Regions from separate parts of the Marinobacter sp. SS8-8 genome, predicted to be linked through region 1. Evidence: predicted binding sites of a transcription regulator. Region 1 holds the regulator's gene; the other holds the start of a gene.
What was found. The regulator LexA, encoded in region 1, represses DNA repair genes until DNA is damaged. The targets are predictions, from matches to a motif close to CTGTNTNNNNANACAG.

Region 1 (12,066 bases):
GCCCGCCGCCGGGGGTATTTTGATGGCAGGTTTGTCACCCGCACCCTGGAAGTGGACCCGGCAACCCGGAGCGCCGCGATTACCCTGATTTATGACAGCGGCGAGCGGTACCGTCTCGGCGAGGTTACGTTTGAGGAAGACCACTGGTTTGAAACCGGTCTTCTGAGGCGGTTCGTCACCTTCGAGCCGGGTACCCCCTACCATTCCGACGAAATTGCCAGACTCAACAGCAACCTGCAGAACAGCGGCTACTTCAGTGGTGTGGATATTGACGCCTCTCCGGCCCGTGCCGAAAACGGTACCATTCCAGTGCGTGTTGCGCTCACCAGGCGGGAGGCTCGCTCGGTGGCGGCGGGTGTCGGTTTTTCGACCGATGTGGGCCCCCGTTTCCGGGGTACCTTGAGGGAGCACTGGGTCAATCCCATGGGCCACAAGCGCGGTGCCGAGACCGAGTTTTCCGTGCCGAGACAGAACCTGAGCACCTGGTATGAATTGCCGCTGGACCCGCCGATGACCGATCTGATCCGACTCACCGCTGGCTATCAGCGGGAGGATATCGAGAATGTCCAATCGGAACTTCTGACCCTGGGGCAGCAGTGGCAGCACCAGCTTGATAACGGCTGGTTGCAGGTGTTGTCTTTGCGCTGGGAGGGTGAGCGTTTCAACATCGGAAACGATGAGACGGGCACGAGCACGCTTCTTCTGCCGGGGGCCGGGTACTCCAGAATTCATACCGACTCGCCGCTGGATCCGTCCCGGGGATACCGGTTGCAGTTCGATGTCACGGGTTCCCACCGGGCAGCACTGTCCGATGTGGATATCCTGCACGTAAATACTCTGGCAAAGGGGTTGTATACCCTGGCGGACAAGCACAGATTCCTCGCCCGGTTTCAGGCAGGCCTGGTGGCTACCAGCCGGTTCGAGGATGTGCCGCCATCGTTGCGGTTCTTCGCGGGGGGGGACCAGAGTGTCCGTGGCTATGGCTATGAAACCCTGTCGCCGGAGAACGACAATGGAGTGCCGGTGGGCGGGCGTTACCTGCTGGTTGGCAGTGGCGAGTACCAGTACCAGTTTGCCGACAAGTGGCGCGCAGCCCTGTTTGTGGATCACGGTAACGCGATCAACAACTTAAGCGACCCACTGGCGACCGGCGCCGGTGCTGGCATTCGCTGGATCAGTCCGGTCGGGCCGCTGAGGCTGGATATTGCCAAGGGGCTGAACCCTGAGTTTGGCGGGGGCTGGCGCATTCACTTTTCCATGGGGCCCGAGCTGTGACGCAGACACCGGAGACATCGGATGGCAACAATCAGGCGCCGCAGGCCAGGCCCCGTCGCTTCCGGTCCTGGCTGCTTCCAGGGCTGGGCATCTTGCTGCTGGTGCCGGTGTTGCTGCTGGCGGCTGTCCTGTTTGCCCTGCGATCCGAGACGGGTACCGCCTGGGTGATTGACCAGATTCCGGGCTTGCAGGCCGAAAATGACCGCGGCTCGCTGTTCGGCCAATGGCAGGCCGACCACCTGGAATGGCGGGGTTATGGGGTTGAGCTGATTGTCGAGGGGCCGCTGGTGGGCTGGTCGCCCTCGTGCCTGCTCAGTAAGCAGTTGTGTCTGGAAACGCTGCAGGCGGAAAAGCTCGAGCTTAGCCAACTGCCTCCGGCCGAAAAATCCGGGACTGGTGGGGTAATAACCCTGCCTGGAGTTGATCTGCCTCTGGGCCTGAAAATCAGCAACGTAAGAATGGGTCCGTTGAACTTCAATGGCACCAGGATATGGGACCGGTTTGAACTGGATGCCGGTGGTTCCGGGGCCGACTGGAACATTGACCATGCCTGGTATCAGCTTGATGACTACACCGTTGCTGTGTCGGGCCGGATCGAAACCCGCAGGGAGTGGCCCGTCAACCTGCAGGTCACGGCAGATCTGCCCCCGCCCTACGGTGACGACTGGACCCTGGATGCCACGCTTTCGGGCAGCGTCCGGGATTTGACAGTCACGGGCAGCAGTCGTGGTTATCTGGCTGCCAAACTGTCGGGCAAAGTCGAGCCACTCGATCCGGCGCTGCCAGTGCGGCTCAGGGTGACTTCGAAGCAGTTCCTGGCGGTTGAGGCGCTGCCCGCGACCCTCACCCTCAAGGACTGGTTTGTCGAAGCCAATGGCAGTCTGCAGAAAGGCTTCCGTACCCGCGGGCAGGCCAGACTGCCAGGTACAACCGGACCGGTTCAGCTTTCTCTGGAAGGCCTGGTGACTGCTCAGGGTGCAAGGAATATCCGTATTGAGCTGGCCACTGACCGGGAGGCCGGGACAGGTCAGGATACCGCAGTGGCGACAGGCACTGTGGGCTGGCGCGAGGGCCTGGCTGCCAATGCGGATTTACGATTGCGCGGGTTTCCCTGGTATACCCTGGTTCCCGGCCTTGAACCACCAGCGGTTTTGCTTCGCTCGCTGGATGGCTCGGCGTCCTGGCGCGAGGGAAGCTACCACGCGGAACTGACCGCAGGTGTGGATGGCCCTCAGGGCAGCGCCGAAATATCGACGACCGTAGACGGCGACAGGCAGCAAACCACACTGACCGATCTGATGGTCAGCACCGGCGCAGGCTCCCTGACCGGCAATGGGTCGGTGAATTTTTCCGGGCCCCTTGCCTGGCAGGCGGCGCTTCGGCTTCAGGGGTTCAATCCGGGGTACTGGGTGCCGGTTCTCGAAGCCAGTCTCAGCGGTGATGTAACAACCGAAGGGCAGCTCCGGGACGGTTCGATTCCCGCCATGAATGCGGGCTGGAATCTGGAAGGTGACTGGCGCTCCCACCCGGCTGTCCTGGCAGGCCGCCTCGATACCTCCTCGGGAAGCTGGGAGTTGTCGGGTCTGGAACTGTCAGTGGGGGATAACCAGTTGGAAGGGAGTGGAACCTGGGGCAACAACATCCGCGGTGACCTGGCCCTGAGCATGCCAGAGCCCGAAGCATTGCTGTCCGGCCTGGCGGGTCGTCTGGAGGCAAAGCTAAAGGCAGAAGGTACGCTGGAAGACCCGACCGGCGAGCTGACGGCAAATGTCCGTGATCTGCGCTGGCGGAATGAATTCTCTGTGGAAAACCTGAATCTGGAGGCGCGCCTGGAATCTGGCCTTCGCCTCATGAGCCAGTTAGAGGCGGGCAACATCCACGCGTTCGGGCAGGAACTGGAAGCGCTTGTCCTGGACGCGAGTGGCACACAGCAACAGCACAGGCTGACCATCGGCGCCAGCCACACCGAGGCAAATCTGGAGCTCGGATTTGAGGGTGGCGCCGGGGCGGATTGGAGGACCTGGCAGGGGGCGCTGTCCACGGGTGTTATCGCCCTTCCGGGGCAATCCCAGCGCTGGCAACTGGAGTCGCCGGCGGCCCTGGACTACAGCACAGGAGGAGAGCTTGCCTTTGGCAATCACTGCTGGCGCTGGCAGCAGAGCGCGGTCTGTGCTGACGATCAGACACTGCTTCCCGTGCCCCGTCTTGGCTATCGTATAGACCGGTTCCCGGCGCAGGCGCTGGCGCCCCTGCTGCCGGAGACCCTGCGCTGGAATGCCCGGATAAACGGCGAAGTCAATTTTACGACCACCGGTGCCGGGCCTGATGGGCGGATCTTCCTTGATGCCGGAGACGGCGAGTTTCAGTTGCTGGTGGATGGTGAATGGGCGTCCCTTTCCTATGATGCGCTGACAACTGAAGTTGGTCTCAAGCCCGGGCAGGCCAGTCTGGCGGCCCGTCTCTCCGGCCCGAAGCTGGGTGACGTTGCCCTTGACATGGGGCTGGATCCAGACTCGGAAGATCGTATTGTTGACGGAACCTTCCAGCTCGACGGACTCGATATTGCCCTCGCCGGTCTGCTCTCCGGACTCCAGGACGTTGCCGGCCGGGTGGATGGGAGAGGCCGTATCTCCGGTCCCCTGATGGGACCCGCTGTAAACGGGGCGCTGAACCTGACCAACGGCAGGGTGTCGGATCCCCGGCTACCCGTGCCAATGGAAGAGGTGGTTGCCAGCCTTGAGTTTGCGGGCTATTCCGCCAGGCTCAGCGGCCGGATTCAAAGTAATTCCAGAAGCCGGACGATCATCGATGGTGAGTTCGACTGGCAGCAGGCACCCCGGGGTGAAATCAACATTTCCGGCAGCCGTTTGCCGTTTAACCTGGAGCCCTATGCCCAACTGGAGGTGGAGCCTGACCTCACTCTTGAGTTCCGGGAGGGATCCCTTCAGGTATCCGGAGCCATTGGGGTTCCGAGAGGTGCTATTGAAATCAAGGGGTTGCCGGAGCAGGCGGTTTCGGTGTCGGAGGATGAAGTCATTGTGGGTGTTGAACGGGAGGAGCCCGTTGTTCGCTCCCTGAACATGGATGTCAAGGTTGTGGTGGGCGAAGACAAGGTCACCTTCGCGGCATTCGGGGTAACCGGTGATCTTCAGGGGACTCTGCGGATCGGTAATGACATGGACACACGCGGGACACTTCAGTTGGTTAATGGCCAGTACCAAGCATACGGCCAGGAGCTTGAGCTGAGGCGGGCCCGGCTGCTGTTTGTCGGTAATCTGACCCAGCCTTACCTGGACATTGAAGCCGTACGTACCGTTGATACGGTTGTTGCCGGTATTCGCCTGAGCGGCCCCGTGCAGTCGCCTGAAACGGAAGTCTTCTCCAATCCCGATATGCCGCAGACAGACGCGCTGTCCTATGTCATCCTGGGCAGGGCACCCCAGAGCCGGGGCGATGAGGGGCAGATGAGCCGGGCGGCGCTGTCGCTGGGCCTGACCCAGGCGAACAAGGTTACAGGGCGGATTGGTGAGGAATTTGGCATTCGGCAACTGACGCTCGAGGCAGCGGGTTCGGGTGAGCAGACATCGGTGGTGGCCAGTGGCTATCTGACCGACGAACTGAGTGTCCGCTATGGTGTGGGGATTTTCGAGCCAATCACGACCATCGCGCTGCGGTATAACCTTGGCAAGAATATTTACATGGAAGCCGCCAGTGGCCTGGCGGCTTCTCTGGATATCTTCTATACCCGGGATTTCTGAGCTCAGTCCAGCTCGAAAGTGGCGCTGACCGAAGCCCGGATTTCCCGTTCACCCACGCTGGATACGGTATCGGACATTGCCTTGGCTTCCGCCATCATCATTGGCGCGGGGCGGTGGCCGCCATTGACGTTGATGGTCACGACATCCCCGCAGGCCTGGTCCAGCTGGCCTGCCACGAAACTGCAGCGGGCTTTGGCGTCGGCAATGGCCCTGGCCAGTGCCTCCTGTTCCAGGCCCGTTTCATCCGAGTGGAAAAACTGGTGGGGTCCCAGGCTATAGTCCAGTCCCAGAGCCTGGGCCTGCTGCAACAAAGGGTTAAGCAGCGTCAGGTCATTGATGCTGAAGCTGATGGTCTGGGAGGCCACGGCCTGCTTTTGCGGTTCTTCGCCCCGTACTTCGGGGGGCAGGGTGCGGGTATAAAGGTTGACGGTGGAGTCGGAATATTCCCCGAGCCGGTCCCGATAGCGGCTGATGCCCTCTCGCCATTGAGTCACCAGAGCCGCTACCTGTTCCGTGGCCTTCTGCGCAAGTGCATGTTCGGCGCTGGCGGTAAACTGAAGCCGTGCACTGTCCGGCTCGTAGCGAACACTGCCCTCGCCGGAAAGGGTGACTTCCCCCGCCAGGGTCAGAGCCGGCACCATCAGTGCCAGGGTAAGAAGAAAACGGGACGCTTGGTTCTGTTCGGCCATGGAAGCTCCTCCTGTGCATGCCGCATTGATATCACGCCTCGCCGGTATCCGGTTCCAGGCGTGCCAGTTTGAACCGGCGGGCGGCGTCCACAAAATTGCGGAAGATGCGCCTGTGCCCGCTGTGGTAAAGCAAATACTCCGGGTGCCACTGAATGCCCATCAGCCACTGGCCGCGGGTATTTTCAATGGCCTGAACAAACAGATCGTTGTCGACGGCGGTAACGCGCAGGTTGCACCCCAGGCGCTTAATGGCCTGGCTGTGAATCCGGTTGGCACCGATCACCGGGGAATCCATCATCCGCCGCAGCCGGCTGGGTTCCACCAGGCGAACCGTCTGTAGTGGTAACAACAGCGGGCGATGCCGTGTGTTCACTCGCAGAGGTGTCACGTTCTGGCACAGGGACCCGTTGTGGAAAACGTTGATGAACTGGGCGCCGCGGCAGATACCGAGCACAGGTATGCCAATTTCTTCCGCCTGCTCCAGCAGCGCCTGGTCGGTGGTATCCCGCTTGCGATCATAGCGCGCGGTTACCTGCGGCTCCTGGCCATAGCGCTCCGGATGAACATGGGTGCCGCCGGAGAGCACCAGCCCGTCCAGGAGCGAGACATCCACCCGGGAGCCTGGACGAATGTAGTAGGTCCGGGCCCCGTGCAGTCTCAGGCCGAGGCTGATCAGCCGGTGTGCCAGGCTCTTTCTTGCGGGGCCGCTGATGCCGATGGTCAGCCCCGGTATTTCCGGTTCCCTGCCGGGGTTGTCAGGCGGCCCAGACATAGCCCTTCCTGGCCAGCCAGTTTCCGGTGGTTTCCTGCCAGCTGTGGGTCAGATTATGCAGGTTGAGTTTACCGCTTTCACGGAACAGCGCGCGCATCTCCGACAGATCGTCCGGATTACTGGCTAATTGCTCGAGCACCACCCAGTCATTCCAGACGGATGAGAAATGCCAGTCCGGGTTGTTGATATCGCAATCCGGCAGCCGGTAATGCAGGGTTGGCCGGCTTTTGATTCTCGGGTCCCGGACGTGGTGATCCAGCCGTTCATGATCGAGATGGGCAAACAGGGGCAGGAGGTCCAGGGCCCTGTTCCGGGTTGGATTGAACTCCAGGTAATCCTCCATCAGCTGCGGCAGTTCCGGCTGGTAGTCGTCTGCCATGAGCCTTTCGGTATACCGGCTGTGCCAGGGTTCGATATAGGTCGTGAACTTGCGGCTGACATCCAGCTGGTGCCTGGCCTTGAGCCAGTCGTACAGCAGGGTGAAGGCCTGGAAATAACGCACCAGCGTTGCCGGCCTTAGGTCCGGCAATTCGGGATTGAGCTGGAGGCCGAAGGCGAAGTAGATCGCTTCACGGCTGCCAAGGGCGCCGGCCTCCCGGAGATTATCAATCAGGGATTCGATTGCTTCCAGGCGGGTAAATGGTAACGGTGGGCTGACGATTTCCAGCGGCACGATCCTTTCCGCAGCAGCGTCGATCACATCCATGGCCTGGCCGCCCAATTCGCGGATCGAACGGGGAAGCCGCTCATCGGCCAGGTCAAGATCCTTGATGGGGGCGGAATCCAGTTCAATCGTAAATTCACCCAGCTCTGTCTTCAGCGATGTGACGTACCGTGACCGGAGGACCGGTACTCCTCCCAGAAGCCTTGCCGCAAGAGTGACCAGTTGGTCGTAGCCCAGACCGGACATTTCAATTTCAACGCCAACCCTGCGCTCCTTTCCATCTGCGGTTTTCAGAACGTCGGGCATCCTGCAGGCCTTGGTCCGTGTCATGGTGCTCCCTGGTAGGTAGTGAGTCATGGTCTCACCATATCACACCGGTGCTGATCGTCATCTTTAAGCACTGGCAACAAAATCAGGGTGCTGGCTTTACACTGGATAAAACACTGTATATAGTCGAATGACTGTATATAAAAACAGGCTGGCCGGCGCCCCTCGGGGTTTCCGTTTCAGAACGGACATACCGGCCCTGATCAAGCGGAGTCGCTCAATGAAGCTTACAGCAAGGCAATCCCAGGTACTGGACATCATCCGCCGATACGTTGATGAGACCGGCTATCCGCCCACCCGGGCCGAAATCGCAGCCGAGCTGGGTTTTCGTTCCGCAAATGCCGCCGAAGAGCACCTGCGGGCACTTGCTCGCAAGGGCGCCATAGAAATGGTGCCCGGCGCCAGCCGGGGCATCCGTCTGCCCGAGGCAGAAGAGGATCTGGGGTTGCCGGTGATTGGCCAGGTGGCCGCTGGTAGTCCGATACTGGCGCAGGAGCACGTTGAGGATCACTGCGCTCTTCGGCCGGAGTTCTTTTCACCCCCGGCTGATTACCTGCTTCGGGTTAGAGGCATGAGCATGAAGGACATCGGTATTCTGGACGGCGATCTGCTGGCGGTTCACAGTACCCGGGATGTCCATAACGGCCAGGTGGTGGTTGCCCGGGTGGGTGATGAGGTCACGGTCAAGCGTTTTCGCAAGGAAGGCTCGAAAGTCTACCTGATCGCAGAGAATGACGAGTTCGCGCCCATTGAAGTGGACCTGAAAAAGCAGGAACTGTTCATTGAAGGTCTGGGTGTGGGGGTTATCCGCCGCTCTGATCTTCACTGATCAGGCCGGATAACCACGGATTTATTGAGAAGCGGGTGACATATGGAACAACTGAGCTTTAACCAGAATCCGGCATACCAACACAACGCTCTGCCCTGTTCAGTGCCGGCAACTGTCGCCCGCGAGCGACGTTCCGGCGTTCGCGCCAAACGCGCCCCGGAGGCCATGGAAGCGCCTGCTACCGGAAATGTGACTGAAATCATCCTGCCGCAGGGGCAGGTGGAAAACTTCCAGTTGCTGCTGCCTATGCTGACCCAACTGAACCAGGAGAACCGCTGGCTGGCGTGGATTGATCCACCTCAGGCACTGGTCAGCAAATGGCAGAAAATGCACGGGATTGTTGCCGGCGAGCTGCTGGTGCTCCGCTCAACCCCGGATTACCCTGCGCAGGAACTGGCTGAGCGCGCCCTGAGCGCAGGTACCTGCCATGCGGTTGTCATGTGGACCCGGAAACTGGGCCGTGCTGCCTACGATTCCCTGCAAAAGGCGTCTGCACAGGGTAACAGCCACGGTGTGGTGTTAAGGCAGCGTTAATCGCTCAGTGCAGGGTGTAGGAGGGTCGGGGGTCCGGGGTGTCCGGTTCGTCGTCTTCCCAGTCGATATCCTGTGCAATGTTGCCGACAGCTTCAATGCCCGCGGCGATCATTGCCTTGGCAACGGACAGGTCGCGGTCTTCCATCATTTCCCGCGCTTCTTCCGAGAACGAGATCTTTACCAGCGGTACGCTGTCATCGTCGATGCGGCGCAGGGCATAGTCGCCATTGGTCAATTGTACGATTTCAAAAAACGATGGTGACATTCAGTAAACCTTTCAGTTGTTGAGATCCGGATAATGGCCAGGCTTCTGCGCTTACCACTCGCTATGCTGTTCTTCCAGATCGTCGGCAAAGTGTTTGAGGGCATTGAGTGTTTTCAGCAGCGCCGGGACAGACCGGTCCGGGCCTGAGTCGGCCGATACCGCAATGATATTTTCCGTACTGACTGTTTTTCGGGTTGCCGGCGGCCGGCCCTGGGCCATTTCCAGCTGATCCAGATGGTTCCACCAGCTTCCGGCGCTGCGCTCAATCTCCCGCAGCCGGTTTACTTCGTTGGACTCCTCTCCGATTGCCTTGGCCAGCTCGTCCAGTGTTGAAGGCTCTGCAGACTTTTTCTGGTACAGCCGGGCAATCATTACCAGCAGCAGGCCTCTGGATCTCAAGAGCAACTCCGTGGCCCCCTGTATCGCCGCTTCGCGACGTAACGCCTGTTCTGCTTCGTTGGGTGCGGGCTCATTGTTCGGAGCCATTGCGCGGTCAAGTTGACCGAGCAATGTCCGGGCAAGGAACAGTTTCTGCGAAACCAGTGAATGCCATTGTGAGGCCATGAAATACCTGCAATCCCAGTAGCTGGGCCTAACCCTGGAAAATTAATCTTCCACCTTACCATTTCTGGCAGAAAATTTCTGCAGCTGTCTTTCGAAAAATGGTGGCGCAAAAGGCAGCAGAGAGGATTTGCAATATTCAGTTGTTACCGTGAGCCGGTATTCTGGACTACCATAGAAACAACATACGACCTCACGGCGGAGCGGTACTGCACCGACGGCCTGGCGGGACCTTGATTTGAAAGGAGAGTTCAATGGCAGACCCTCAGGCTCAACTGGAACACCTTGACCGGCTGATGGCAGGTCTTGGTCGCGCGCTGGCGGACAGGGATTGGGACGCCATGGCACAGTTGAATAACAAGGTTCGGCCGGTGGTTGAGCCTCTGATGGCTGCCCTGGAGACTGGAGAGCTCCAGCCGGAGCCGGTGCGGCTCCGGCTGGAGCAGCTGCAGCAGTTTATTGACGCTGCGGATGAATTCGCCCGCATTGCCCGCAAGGAAGCGGAAGCGGGTCTCAAAGGTGTCAACCGGAACCGCAGCGCAGCCAGGGCCTATCGAAATATTTCCTCAAATCCGTCAAAATAGCGTCATAAAATTGACTCAGTCGTTCTTACAGTCTTAAATACCGCACAAATCCCTCAAGAGATTCTGTTGAATGTCTAAAAATAACAAAGTGCTGGTGCTGAGCGAGGATGATTCAAGATTGCGGGACATGGTCACCATTCTTGAGTTTATTGGTGAGGAGCAGGTCCTTGCCGGCGAGGAGGCAAAGGCGCTTTTAAGAAGTGGCGACGAGCAGAGCCTGTCGGATATTTCCACGGCGGTGGTGAACGGCGAAGATGCCGGCGCCGCCGACAACATCACAGCTCTGTGCAAGGCGGTTAAGGGGGTTCCTCTGCTCTTGCTCGGTCATCCGGAGCTCAGAGGTGTGGCCGATGATGACAGCGCCCGTATTATTGCCCGCATAGAATGGCCGCTGAACTACACCAAGTTCGTGGATTCGCTTTACCGTGCGCAGGTCTACCGGGATCAGTTCAGCCGCTCCCGGGAGCGCGGTCAGCAGCGAGGCCTGCAGCTTTTCCGAAGCCTTGTGGGCACCAGTCGCAAGGTTCAGCATGTACGGCAACTGATGGAGCAGGTGGCCGATAAGGATGTGAGTGTCCTGATTACCGGTGAATCTGGTACCGGCAAGGAAGTGGTGGCCCGCAACCTTCATTATCATTCTTCCCGCCGTGACAAACCGTTCGTACCGGTTAACTGTGGCGCCATTCCGGCCGAGTTGCTGGAAAGTGAATTATTCGGCCATGAGAAAGGCGCTTTCACCGGGGCGATTACCGCGCGGGTGGGGCGTTTTGAGCTGGCAGAGGGCGGCACCCTGTTTTTGGATGAAATCGGGGATATGCCGCTCAATATGCAGGTGAAAATTCTGCGGGTTCTGCAGGAGCGCACGTTCGAGCGGGTAGGCAGCAATCGCACTCAGTCGGCGGATGTCCGGGTCATTGCCGCCACCCACAAGCATCTGGAAGACATGATCGAATCCGGCGATTTCCGGGAAGATCTGTATTACCGGCTGAACGTGTTTCCAATCGAAATGCCGTCGTTGCGTGAACGGGTAGAGGACATCCCGCTGTTGATTAACGAGCTGATCTCCCGGATGGAGAAGGAGAAACGCGGATCCCTGCGGATGAATTCGGCAGCGATCATGAGTCTCTGTCGCCATGACTGGCCCGGCAATGTGCGTGAGCTCGCTAACCTGGTCGAGCGCCTGTCGATTATGCACCCCTACGGTGTGATTGGTGTCCAGGAGCTGCCCAAGAAATTCCGCTATGTCGACGATTACGACGAAAACCGGCCGGTGGAGGACACGGGAATGCCCTCCGGTGTTCCCGGGCTGGTGGGGCTGGACGCCCCGGCGTTACTGCCGGTGAACGGAATCGACCTGAAGGACTACCTTTCCAACCTTGAGAGGCAATTGATCCAGCAGGCGCTTGATGAGGCGGGCGGAGTGGTCGCACGGGCCGCTGAGAAGCTCCGGATCCGTCGTACCACTCTGGTGGAGAAAGTGCGCAAGTACGGGCTTCGGGAGGAAGAGTCCGAAGAGTCCTGAAACTTTTTTTGGGGTGACCGCGTTTCCGGGATTGGCGCCAAAGGTTCGTAACCTGAGGCGCCGTTCTCGTTTCTGGCCGACGTAAAATTGGCATCCCCTTTTCAGGTGATTCTCTTTCTATCTGAAATATATAAAAAAAATTAAGTTGGCACAGTGCTGGCTTAATAGCCTGCAAACGAAGCATCCGACCACTAGGGCCCAGGCGGATGGGCTGATCGGGGAGTCAGGTTATGAGTCAGGCACAGTTTGTTATTCAGTCCCAAGCGGGCGCAAAGGCCAACGCGGC
Region 2 (12,066 bases), on a different contig from region 1:
CCAGTGACGGTTCCTGAGGGGGCGACCGCGCTGGAGGCGGCGAAACTCTCAGGTATTGCTGATATTTTCCCGGAAATTGATGTGGATGCCACTGACATGGGTGTGTTCGGAAAGGTCATCAAGAACCCGTCGGCCCATGAACTCCGTGAGGGAGATCGGGTGGAGCTCTACCGACCGCTCAGGATCGACCCGAAACAGGCGCGCCTGAATCGGGCGAAGAAGAAAGCCTGACCTCAGTAAGCCGGCGTTTCTTCGAGCAATTGTGCTTCGTAATGGGCGTATTGATCGCCTTCGTAATAAACGATGATTCGCTGCTCTGTGATATCGCCACCTTCCCGCTGAAACGTATACACATAGTATTCCCGGGAGAGATCAACCGGGTTCAGCATGAGTGGTGTCCCCATAACTGCATGCACCTGGCTGCGGGACATGCCCTCAGCCAGTTGCGAAAGCTCATCATCGGTTACGATGTTTCCCTGTTGGACGTTGATCTTGTAAACGCCCGGGAAAGCACAACCGGATAGAAAGAGAGTGAGAATGAGAGCTGTGAGCTTTTGCATCGCCGGGGGAAATCCTCTATCTTGAAATCGCCTGCCCGAGGCAGGTGTGACACGGGTAAACCGTTTAATGGCGGCTTCATCATACCGGAAGCCGTGAGGCACACCAAAGAGTGAATAGTAACATGTCATCTGAAAACGCCGAACTACGAAAAGTCGGTCTGAAAGTGACTCTGCCGAGAGTGAAAATCTTCAACATACTGGAGACGGCCGAAGAGCATCATCTCAGTGCCGAGGATGTCTACAAGAAGCTTCTGGAGCAGGGGGATGATGTGGGGCTGGCAACGGTCTACCGGGTGCTGACGCAGTTTGAGGCGGCCGGCCTGGTGCTGCGCCACAACTTTGAAGGCGGCCATGCCGTTTTTGAAATGGCCGGTGATGATCACCACGATCATATGGTCTGTACTCAGACCGGTGAGGTTATCGAGTTCTTCGATGAAGTGATTGAGGAGCGCCAGAAGACAATCGCGAAAGAGCGTGGCTATGAAATCGTGGACCATAGCCTGATCCTTTACGTCAAGCCGATCAAATCCTGATTCCGGCCCGCGGAAGCGCCAGGTAGAAGGAAGCGCCAGGTAGAAGGAAGCGCCAGGTAGAAAAAAGGGGCGGTGCTTAAGCCCGCCCCAACAGCTCTCAGGATCGAGAGGGGTAGAGGTTCGGTTCTTTGGCTCAGTGGTGAGTTGCCTGCCCCTTTGAAAACATTTCCCTGGCATGAGCGATTGTATGGTCGGTCATGTCCACGCCACCCAGCATTCTCGCCACTTCGCCGATTCTGCCCTGATCGTCCAGCGTCTCGATTTTCGAGAAGGTGGCGTCCTGTTCGGTAAATTTACTGACGAACAGGTGCTGGTGGCACTGGGCCGCCACTTGTGGCAGATGAGTGACACAAAGCACCTGGCCGTTTCCTCCCAGGGTGCGAAGCAGTCGGCCAACCACTTCGGCGGTGCCGCCGCCGATACCGACATCCACTTCGTCAAAGACCAGGGTGGGTGTGGTTGAGGTCTGGGCAACCACCACCTGAATCGCGAGACTGATCCGCGACAGCTCGCCACCGGAGGCAACCTTGGCCAGAGGCCGGGCAGGCTGGCCGGGGTTCGCGCTGACCACAAATTCAACGTCTTCCAGCCCGTGGGCCGCAGGTTCTGCGTCGGTGTTGCGGTTCAGGTGGGTGATGAACTGCATGTTGGGCATGCTCAGCTGGCCGAGCTCTGCGGCTACGCGCTGGTCAAGCTCGGCGCTGGCTTTGGCGCGTGCCTCCGACAGTTGGCCGGCCAGCTCGTCGAACCGGCTGCGCTGGCTGGCCAATTCCGCTTCCAGCTGTTCCAGTCTGCCCTCCCCCCCTTCCAGTTCGGCCAATTCGGCACTTAGGCGCTGGTGCAGCTCCGGCAACGCTTCCGGGGTAATCCGGTGCTTCCGTGCCATCTGGTAGATGGCGCTTAGCCGTTCCTCCACTTCCGCCAGTCTGGCAGGATCAGCCTCGTAATCCTCGACAAAGTGGCGCAGGTTGTCGCCGGCTTCGCCGATCTGGATCTGGGCCTCGTTCAGCATCTGGATGGTGTCGGCCAGTGCTGGTACGTCTACCGGAAGCTGTTCCAGCTGCTGCAGGGCCTGGCGGACCAGGCTGGCAGCGCTGGTTTCATCTTCTGTGCACAGCAGGGCCGCCTGGTGGCTGTTGTGCAGAACCGTATCGGCCTGGCTCAGTTGTGCCTGTTCCTGTTCCAGGCGTTCCTGTTCGCCAGTTTCAAGGGCCAGGCGGCCCAGTTCTTCCACCTGGTAACGCAGCAGTTGCAGTTTCGCCTCCGCCTCGTCAGCGTTCTGCCGCCGTTCGCTCAGACGCTGGCGGGTCTGGTTCCAGGTTCTCCATGCCTCCCGGGTATCCGTGGCCAGGGCCTCGGCGCCGGCGAACTCATCCACCAGTTTGCGGTGTGTTTCCTTGCGCAGCAGAGACTGGTGCTGGTGCTGGCTGTGGATGTCCATCAGTACGCCGCCAAGGTCCTTGAGGTGATTCAGGGGGCAGGGCTGGCCGTTGATGTAGGCGCGGGAACGGCCGTCTTTGCTGATAACGCGGCGAAGTATGCAGTCATTTTCATCATCCAGCTCATGCTCTGCGAGCCACTCGGTTGCCTCGGGGATGGCGGATACATCAAATGTGGCTGTGATGTCTGCGCGCTTGGCCCCGTGACGGACTGCGCCGGCATCGGCACGGCCGCCCATGGCCAGGCCCAGGGCGTCCAGCACGATGGATTTGCCGGCACCGGTCTCGCCGGTAAGTGCAGTCATGCCTTTACTGAACTGGAGTTCCACCCGTTCGGCGATGGCGTAGTTGGAAACCGTGAGCTGGGTAAGCATGCAGATAACCTCCGCGACTTTCTGAAAACCGGCTAAACACTGTTGATGCATACAGTAACTGGGAATATATACAGGATTTATGTAATTTGCAAACCTGCGACGGCATTTTCTTCAGGAATCCTGGCGCCGGTGGTTGAAACCTGGAAGTGGGGCCCCATATCCGTTCGCAACGACATTTTCCCGGCGCACTGCGGCCGGAGCCCATGTTCAACCGGCCACCGAAAGGGGGCCGCTGGAGACCAAGCAGGAGTAGCCATGAGCACTGACGAGAACCGCAACGAGCACGAGGAACTGAACGAAGCCCTCGAGGCTGCCAAAGAGGAAGCCCAGACGACCGAAGGGGATGCCACCGGAGGCGAAACGTCCGAGGTGGATGCACTGAAGGCTCAGGTTCAGCAGTTCCAGGAGCAGATGCTGCGTTCCCAGGCCGAGATGCAGAACGTGCGTCGTCGTGCCGAGATCGATGTGGAGAAAGCCCACAAGTTTGCCCTGGAGAAATTCGTCAAGGAGCTGTTGCCGGTTGCAGACAGCCTGGAAAAGGCGCTTGAGAGCACCGAAGGCCAGGAAGAGTCCGGCAAGCTGGTGGCTTCCATTCGGGAGGGCGTGGAAATGACGCTGAGCCTGTTCATGGCCAGCCTGAAAAAATTCAACGTTGAACAGGTTAACCCGGTGGGTGAGCCGTTCGACCCCCGGCAACATGAGGCCATGTCCATGGTGCCGGCCCCGGACGCCGAGCCCAACAGTGTGGTGGCCGTGGTGCAGAAAGGGTATCTGTTGAATGGTCGTGTGGTACGTCCAGCCATGGTGGTCGTTGCCAAAGCAGAAGATGCACCAAAAATTGATGAGCAGGCTTGAAAAGCCGATCAAAGCGCCAATATAGCCATTAAATAGCGACACCGGAGGCCGGGCCTCCGGGAAAGCCTTCAGAAGAATTGGAGCGACTCAATGAGCAAGATTATCGGTATCGATCTGGGAACGACCAACTCCTGTGTGGCCATCATGGATGGTAACAAGGTCAAGGTTATTGAAAACGCCGAGGGTGATCGCACCACCCCGTCCATCATTGCCTACACGGACGATGGAGAGACCCTGGTTGGCCAGTCAGCCAAGCGCCAGGCGGTTACCAATCCGAACAACACCCTTTACGCCATCAAGCGCCTGATCGGTCGTCGTTTTGAAGACGATGTGGTTCAGAAAGACATCAAGATGGTGCCCTACAAGATTACCAAGGCGGACAATGGCGACGCCTGGGTTGAAGTGAAAGGCCAGAAAATGGCGCCGCCGCAGGTGTCTGCGGAAGTTCTGAAGAAGATGAAGAAGACGGCGGAAGACTACCTGGGCGAGAAAGTCACCGAGGCGGTGATTACCGTTCCGGCTTACTTCAACGACAGCCAGCGCCAGGCCACCAAAGACGCGGGCAAGATTGCCGGTCTGGAAGTAAAGCGCATTATCAACGAGCCGACCGCAGCTGCCCTGGCTTATGGCCTGGACAGGAAGAGCGGTGATCGTACCGTCGCAGTTTACGACCTGGGCGGTGGTACCTTTGATCTGTCCATCATCGAGATCGCGGACGTGGACGGCGAGCACCAGTTCGAAGTACTGGCCACCAACGGGGACACCTTCCTCGGTGGTGAGGACTTCGACCTGAAAATCATCGAATTCCTGGCAGATCAGTTCAAGAAAGACAGTGGCATCGACCTGCGTGGTGACTCCCTGGCGATGCAGCGCCTGAAGGAAGCTGGGGAGAAGGCGAAGATTGAGCTTTCCAGCAGCCAGCAGACAGACGTAAACCTGCCGTACATCACCGCAGATGCGTCTGGTCCCAAGCACATGAACGTGAAACTGACCCGCGCCAAGCTGGAATCCCTGGTGGAAGATCTGGTTCAGCGCAGCCTTGAGCCCTGTAAAGTGGCTCTGCAGGATGCCGGCATGAAGGCCGCCGAGATCGACGAGGTTATCCTGGTCGGTGGTCAGACCCGTATGCCGCTGGTGCAGGAGAAGGTAAAAGAGTTCTTCGGCAAAGAGGCTCGCAAGGACGTCAATCCGGACGAGGCCGTGGCCATGGGTGCTGCCATTCAGGCAGCCGTACTGTCCGGTGACGTGAAAGACGTTCTGCTGCTGGACGTAACCCCGCTGACCCTGGGCATCGAAACCATGGGTGGCGTGGCGACTCCGCTGATCGAGAAGAACACGACGATTCCGACCAAGAAGTCGCAGACTTTCTCCACCGCGGATGATAACCAGACTGCGGTGACCATCCACGTGGTTCAGGGCGAGCGCAAGCAGGCTGCCCAGAACAAATCCCTGGGCCGTTTCGACCTGGCCGACATTCCGCCGGCACCGCGTGGTGTGCCGCAGATCGAAGTCACCTTTGATATTGATGCCAACGGTATCCTGAACGTGTCCGCGAAGGACAAGGCGACCGGCAAGGAGCAGTCCATCGTGATCAAGGCCTCTTCCGGCCTGAACGATGATGAAATCGAGAAGATGGTGCGTGACGCCGAGGCCAACGCCGAGGAAGATCGTAAGTTCGAAGAGCTGGTCCGGGTTCGCAATCAGGGTGACGCCATGGTGCATGCCGTTCGCAAGACCCTGAAAGATGCGGGTGACAAAGTCAGCGACAGCGAGAAAGAGTCAATCGAGGCTTCCATCAAAGAGCTGGAAGAAGCTCTGGAGGGTTCCAGCAAGGAAGACATCGAGGCCAAGACCCAGAAGCTGACTGAAGTTTCTTCCGAGCTGGCCCAGAAGATGTACGCAGATCAGGCCGAGCAGGCACAGCAGGCTGGCGGGCAGGAAGATGCCCAGGCAAAGCAGGCTGATGACGCTGTGGACGCTGAGTTTGAAGAAGTGAAAGACGACGACAAACGATAAATCTGAAGTACATCAGGTAGTTGGAAAACGCGGGGGCGCCCCCGCGTTTTCCGCGTTTAAAAACAGGGTTTTAAAAGCATGGCCAAGCGCGATTATTACGAAATTCTCGGGATTTCCCGGGATGCGGACGAGAAGGAAGTCAAGCGAGCCTACCGAAAGCTCGCCATGAAGTACCACCCCGACCGTAACCCGGGCGACAGCGAAGCCGAGAACAAGTTCAAGGAGGCCAGCGAAGCCTACGAAATACTGGCGGACCAGTCCAGGCGAGCGGCGTACGACCAGTTCGGTCACGCCGGTGTGGACGGTCAGGCAGGCGGTGGATTCGGAGGTGGCGGAGCCAGCTTCTCCGACATCTTTGGTGACGTATTCGGCGATATCTTTGGTGGTGGTGGCCGTAGCCGTAACACCCGTGGTGCCGATCTGCGTTACACCCTGGAGCTGGACCTGGAAGAAGCCGTCAAAGGCAAAACCGTCCAGATCAAGATTCCGGGGCATCGCGAGTGTGACGTGTGTGACGGCAGTGGCGCCGAAAAAGGCTCCCGCCCGGAAACCTGCGGTACCTGTAAAGGTATGGGGCAGGTGCGTATGCAGCAGGGGTTCTTTACCGTGCAGCAGGCGTGCCCCACCTGCCGTGGTTCTGGCCAGGTTATCAAGAACCCCTGCCAGGCCTGCCGTGGCCAGGGCAGGGTTCAGGAAGAAAAGACTCTCTCTGTTAAAGTGCCGCCGGGCGTGGATACCGGCGACCGTATCCGCCTTTCCGGTGAAGGCGAAATGGGGGTTGATGGCGGACCTCCCGGCGACCTGTACGTACAGGTCGCCGTGCGCGAGCACTCCCTGTTCACCCGTGATGGTCGTAACCTTTACTGTGAAGTTCCCATCAGCATCGTGGATGCGGCCCTCGGCGGCGAGCTGGAAGTGCCGACCCTGGATGGCCGCGTAAAGCTCAAGATTCCGCCCGAAACCCAGACCGGCAAACTTTTCCGCTTGCGCAACAAGGGTGTTAGCCCGGTCCGTGGTGGCCCTGCAGGCGACTTGCTGTGCCGGGTGATTGTGGAAACGCCGGTGAACCTGACCAGGCGCCAGAAAGAACTGCTGGAAGAATTCCAGGCAACCCTGGATAGTGGCAATGGCACGGAGCATGGCCCGAAGAAAACGTCCTGGTTTGAGGGTGTGAAAAGCTTCTTCGACGAAATGAAATTCTGACGGCTGACAAAAAAGGAACGCGAGCATGAGGGTAGCGATCATCGGCGCCGCCGGGCGCATGGGAAAAGTCCTGATCGAAGCCGTTGACGGCATTGAAGGCCTTGAGCTGGGTGCCGCCGTCGTCGAGCCGGGCAGCAGCCTGATCGGCGCCGATGCCGGAGAAATGACCGGCATCGGTAAAACCGGCGTGAAAATGGCTGGCAGCCTGATCGATGTGAAGAACGATTTCGATGTGCTCATCGACTTCACCTTCCCGGACCTGACCCTGGAAAACGCCGAGTTCTGCAGGGACAACGGCAAGAGGCTCGTAATCGGCACCACCGGCCTGTCTGATGCCGAAAAGCGACAACTGGCCCTGGCCGCCGAATCCACGCCGGTGGTGTTCGCGCCCAATATGAGTGTCGGCGTTAATGTCGTCCTAAACCTGCTGCGCACCGCCGCTGCGACCCTGGGTGACGACTATGACGTCGAAATCATCGAGGCTCATCACCGCCACAAGAAAGACGCGCCCTCCGGCACCGCCCTGCGCATGGGCGAAGTCGTCGCTGATGCGCTCGGACGCGACCTTAAAGAATGCGCCGTCTACGGTCGCGAGGGTTTCACTGGTGAGCGCACCCGCAAGGAAATTGGTTTTGAGACCATTCGCGCCGGTGATGTAGTCGGTGATCACACCGTTTTGTTCGCCACTGAGGGTGAGCGTATTGAGGTGACCCACAAGGCCAGTAGCCGGATGACCTTTGCCAAAGGGGCGATGCGGGCGGCGTTGTGGCTGAAGGATAAGCCTGCAGGGCTTTATGACATGCAGGATGTGCTGGCGCTGAAATAACAGCTAACTCCGAGGCAGCCGGCCAGTTATCTTTTTCGGGAATGTCTGAGGCCATGGATAGCCTGCGCCAAGCGCACATGGATGTGCTCGTAGCGTTTCCCGGAAAAGATAACTGGTCCTCTGCCGGTGATTCGGGGGAAGGATTTCAGATGGACACAAACCGCCATATTTTTTACAATAACGCGGTTTGACTGCACCAAGCGTACCTTTGCACAAAGTTTCTGAAAAAGCGGGACCGAGTTAAGACTCCGTCTCGCTTTTTTGCAACCTGAATTTGCGCTTGCGTTCCTGTTCGTGACGAACCGATACGCCACTCGATGAGGATACAAGCCTTGAGCACACCAGCAATCCTTGCACTCGCAGACGGAAGCCTGTTCTACGGCAGCGCCATTGGCGCCGACGGAGAAACCAGCGGTGAAGTGGTGTTCAACACCGCCATGACCGGCTACCAGGAAATCCTGACCGATCCGTCCTACTCCCGCCAGATCGTTACCCTGACTTACCCGCATATCGGCAACACCGGTGTGAACGAAGAAGACGTTGAGTCAGGCCGCATCCAGGCCGCCGGCCTGATCATCCGCGATCTGCCTCTGCTGGCCAGCAGCTGGCGCAGCAAGGGGACCCTGGACGACTACCTGCGAAGCAACAACATTGTTGGAATCGCCGACATTGATACCCGCCGTCTGACCCGTATCCTCCGGGACAAAGGCTCCCAGAACGGCGCCATCGTTGCGGGCAAAAACGCCAGTGCCGAGCGAGCGCTGGAGCTGGCCAAGGCCTTCCCCGGCCTCAAGGGCATGGATCTGGCCAAAGAAGTTACCTCCGACAAGATCTGGTCCTGGAACGAGACCGAGTGGACCCTGGGCGAGGGTTACGGTGAGCGGAAAGAGTCCCGGTTCAAGGTGGTTGCCTGGGATTACGGTGTGAAGCTGAACATCCTGCGCATGCTCGCGTCCCGTGGTTGCGACATCACCGTGGTGCCGGCCCAGACTCCGGCGTCCGAAGTGCTGGCGATGGATCCGGACGGAGTGTTCCTGTCCAACGGCCCCGGTGACCCGGAGCCCTGCGATTACGCCATCACCGCCATCAAGGAAGTGCTGGAAACCGAGATCCCGGTCTTCGGTATCTGCCTGGGTCATCAACTGCTGGCCCTGGCCAGTGGTGCCAAAACCATGAAAATGGGCCACGGCCACCACGGCGCCAACCATCCGGTGCAGGATATTGCCAAAGGTACAGTGATGATTACCAGCCAGAACCACGGGTTTGCCGTGGATGAGGCAACACTGCCGGCCAATGTCGAGGCGACTCACAAGTCCCTGTTTGACGGCACCTTGCAGGGCATCCGCCGGACCGACAAGCCGGCCTACAGCTTCCAGGGTCACCCGGAAGCCAGCCCCGGTCCCCATGACGTGGCGCCGCTGTTTGACGAGTTTATCCGCCTGATGGAGGGGCGATCAGCCTGAGGCTGATTGCCCCGGAAAACTCACGGGCGCCGCGTGTTGCGCTGCCAGAATTCAAAAGTTGCTGACAGGTTTACCAAGACATGCCAAAACGTACCGACATCCAAAGCATCCTGATCCTGGGCGCGGGCCCCATTGTGATCGGGCAGGCCTGCGAGTTTGACTACTCCGGAGCCCAGGCCTGCAAGGCGCTGCGCGAAGAGGGTTACCGGGTTATCCTGGTCAACTCCAACCCGGCCACCATCATGACCGACCCGGTGATGGCCGATGCCACCTACATCGAGCCGATCACCTGGAAGACCGTTGAAAAGATCATCGAGAAAGAGCAGCCGGACGCCCTGCTGCCCACCATGGGTGGCCAGACCGCACTGAACTGCGCGCTGGATCTGGAACGCCATGGCATCCTGGAAAAGCACGGCGTGGAAATGATCGGCGCCAACGCCGACACCATTGATAAAGCCGAAGACCGCGACCGCTTCGACAAGGCCATGAAGAAGATCGGCCTGGAGTGCCCCCGGGCCACCATCGCCCATTCCATGGACGAAGCCTGGAAAGTGGCCGATGACATTGGCTTCCCGTGCATCATTCGCCCGTCCTTCACCATGGGCGGCTCCGGCGGCGGCATTGCCTACAACCGTGACGAATTCGAGGAAATCTGTACCCGGGGCCTGGACCTGTCGCCGACCAACGAACTGCTGATCGACGAATCCCTGATCGGCTGGAAAGAGTACGAGATGGAAGTTGTCCGTGACAGGAACGACAACTGCATCATTGTCTGCGCCATCGAGAACTTCGACGCCATGGGTGTCCACACCGGCGACTCCATCACCGTGGCCCCGGCCCAGACCCTCACCGACAAGGAATACCAGATCATGCGTAACGCCTCCCTGGCGGTGCTGCGTGAGATCGGTGTGGAAACCGGCGGCTCCAACGTCCAGTTCGGTATCAACCCGGACACCGGACGCATGGTGGTGATCGAGATGAACCCCCGGGTGTCGCGATCCTCCGCCCTGGCCTCCAAGGCTACCGGCTTCCCGATTGCCAAGGTCGCCGCCAAGCTGGCGGTGGGCTATACCCTGGACGAGCTGCGCAACGAAATCACCGGCGGCGTCACCCCGGCCTCGTTTGAGCCGTCCATCGACTACGTGGTCACCAAGATTCCCCGGTTCACCTTCGAGAAGTTTCCCCAGGCCGACGCCCGCCTGACCACCCAGATGAAATCCGTGGGGGAGGTCATGGCCATCGGCCGCACCTTCCAGGAGTCTCTTCAGAAAGCCCTGCGCGGTCTGGAAGTGGGTGCCGATGGGTTTGACGAGAAGCTGGAGGAGCTGGAATCAGAAAACGCCCGCGAAACGCTGACCCGTGAACTGAACGTTCCCGGCGCAGAGCGGGTCTGGTACATCGGCGACGCCTTCCGGGCCGGCATGAGCGTGGACGATGTCTTTGCCCACACCCATGTCGACCCCTGGTACCTGGTGCAGATTGAAGACCTGATCCTGGAAGAGCAGGCGCTGAAGAGTGCCGGCAAGGCCGACATCGACCAGGCCACCCTGTTCCGCCTCAAGCGCAAGGGCTTCTCCGATGCTCGCCTGGCCAAGCTGCTGGGTATCTCCGAGGTGAGCCTGCGCAAGCTGCGCCACGAGCTGGACATCCGCCCGGTGTACAAGCGGGTGGACACCTGCGCCGCCGAGTTCGCCTCCGACACCGCCTACATGTATTCCACCTATGAGGAAGAGTGTGAGGCGGACGCCAGTGATCGCGAAAAGATCGTGGTGATCGGTGGCGGCCCCAACCGGATCGGTCAGGGCATCGAGTTCGACTACTGCTGTGTGCACGCGGCCCTGGCCATGCGTGAAGACGGCTATGAAACCATCATGATCAACTGCAACCCGGAGACCGTGTCCACCGATTACGACACCTCCGACCGGTTGTACTTCGAGCCGATCACCCTGGAAGACGTGCTGGAAATCATCCACGTTGAAAAGCCCAGGGGCGTGATCGTCCAGTACGGCGGCCAGACTCCGCTGAAGCTGGCCCGTGGCCTGGAGGCGGCCGGCGTGCCCATCATCGGTACCAGCCCGGATGCCATCGACCGCGCCGAAGACCGGGAGCGATTCCAGCAGATGATCACCCGCCTGGGCCTGAAGCAGCCGGAAAACGCCACCGTGCGCAGCCACGAGGAAGGCATCCTGGCGGCGCGGGAAATCGGCTACCCGCTGGTGGTGCGTCCGTCCTATGTTCTGGGCGGCCGGGCCATGGAGATCGTCTACGATGAGGAAGAGCTGGTGCGCTACATGCGCAACGCCGTGCTGGTCTCCAACGACAGCCCGGTGCTGCTGGACCACTTTCTGAATGCCGCCATCGAGGTGGACATCGACGCCATCTCCGACGGCAAGGACGTGGTCATCGGCGGCATCATGCAGCACATCGAGCAGGCTGGCGTTCACTCCGGCGATTCCGCCTGTTCGCTGCCGCCGTACACCCTGTCCCAGCAGGTTCAGGACGAGATGCGCGATGCGGTCAGGAAAATGGCCATTGAGCTGGATGTGGTGGGGCTGATGAACGTGCAGCTGGCCTGGCAGGACGGTGAGATCTACGTGATCGAGGTGAACCCGCGCGCGTCCCGGACCGTGCCGTTCGTGTCAAAGGCCATCGGTGTGTCCCTGGCCAAGGTGGCGGCCCGGGTGATGGCTGGCAAGACCCTTAAAGAACTGGAGTTCACCCAGGAAATCATTCCGCGTTACTACGCGGTGAAAGAGTCTGTGTTCCCCTTCAACAAGTTTCCGGCGGTGGACCCGAT

Region 2: recN (DNA repair protein RecN) is a predicted target of LexA. The motif match lies at 2,946-2,961, and genes of this name have one in related genera.

Annotation. Positions count from the first base shown of each region.
Region 1 covers NZ_JASSVN010000023.1:3,393-15,458, forward strand. Annotated here, with positions in the region: gene QPL96_RS17220 (autotransporter assembly complex family protein) at 1-1,275, shown strand, start outside; gene QPL96_RS17225 (translocation/assembly module TamB domain-containing protein) at 1,272-5,033, shown strand; gene QPL96_RS17230 (SIMPL domain-containing protein) at 5,036-5,722, opposite strand; gene QPL96_RS17235 (gamma-glutamyl-gamma-aminobutyrate hydrolase family protein) at 5,754-6,494, opposite strand; gene QPL96_RS17240 (amidoligase family protein) at 6,478-7,488, opposite strand; gene lexA (transcriptional repressor LexA) at 7,706-8,314, shown strand; gene QPL96_RS17250 (cell division inhibitor SulA) at 8,357-8,848, shown strand; gene QPL96_RS17255 (hypothetical protein) at 8,853-9,113, opposite strand; gene QPL96_RS17260 (DUF6586 family protein) at 9,165-9,677, opposite strand; gene QPL96_RS17265 (SOS cell division inhibitor) at 9,929-10,258, shown strand; gene QPL96_RS17270 (sigma-54 dependent transcriptional regulator) at 10,329-11,780, shown strand; gene QPL96_RS17275 (PAS domain-containing sensor histidine kinase) at 12,011-12,066, shown strand, end outside.
Region 2 covers NZ_JASSVN010000003.1:20,257-32,322, reverse strand. Annotated here, with positions in the region: gene QPL96_RS03980 (RnfH family protein) at 1-231, shown strand, start outside; gene QPL96_RS03975 (outer membrane protein assembly factor BamE) at 234-560, opposite strand; gene fur (ferric iron uptake transcriptional regulator) at 683-1,093, shown strand; gene recN (DNA repair protein RecN) at 1,227-2,906, opposite strand; gene grpE (nucleotide exchange factor GrpE) at 3,162-3,761, shown strand; gene dnaK (molecular chaperone DnaK) at 3,852-5,777, shown strand; gene dnaJ (molecular chaperone DnaJ) at 5,856-6,980, shown strand; gene dapB (4-hydroxy-tetrahydrodipicolinate reductase) at 7,006-7,806, shown strand; gene carA (glutamine-hydrolyzing carbamoyl-phosphate synthase small subunit) at 8,139-9,269, shown strand; gene carB (carbamoyl-phosphate synthase large subunit) at 9,350-12,066, shown strand, end outside.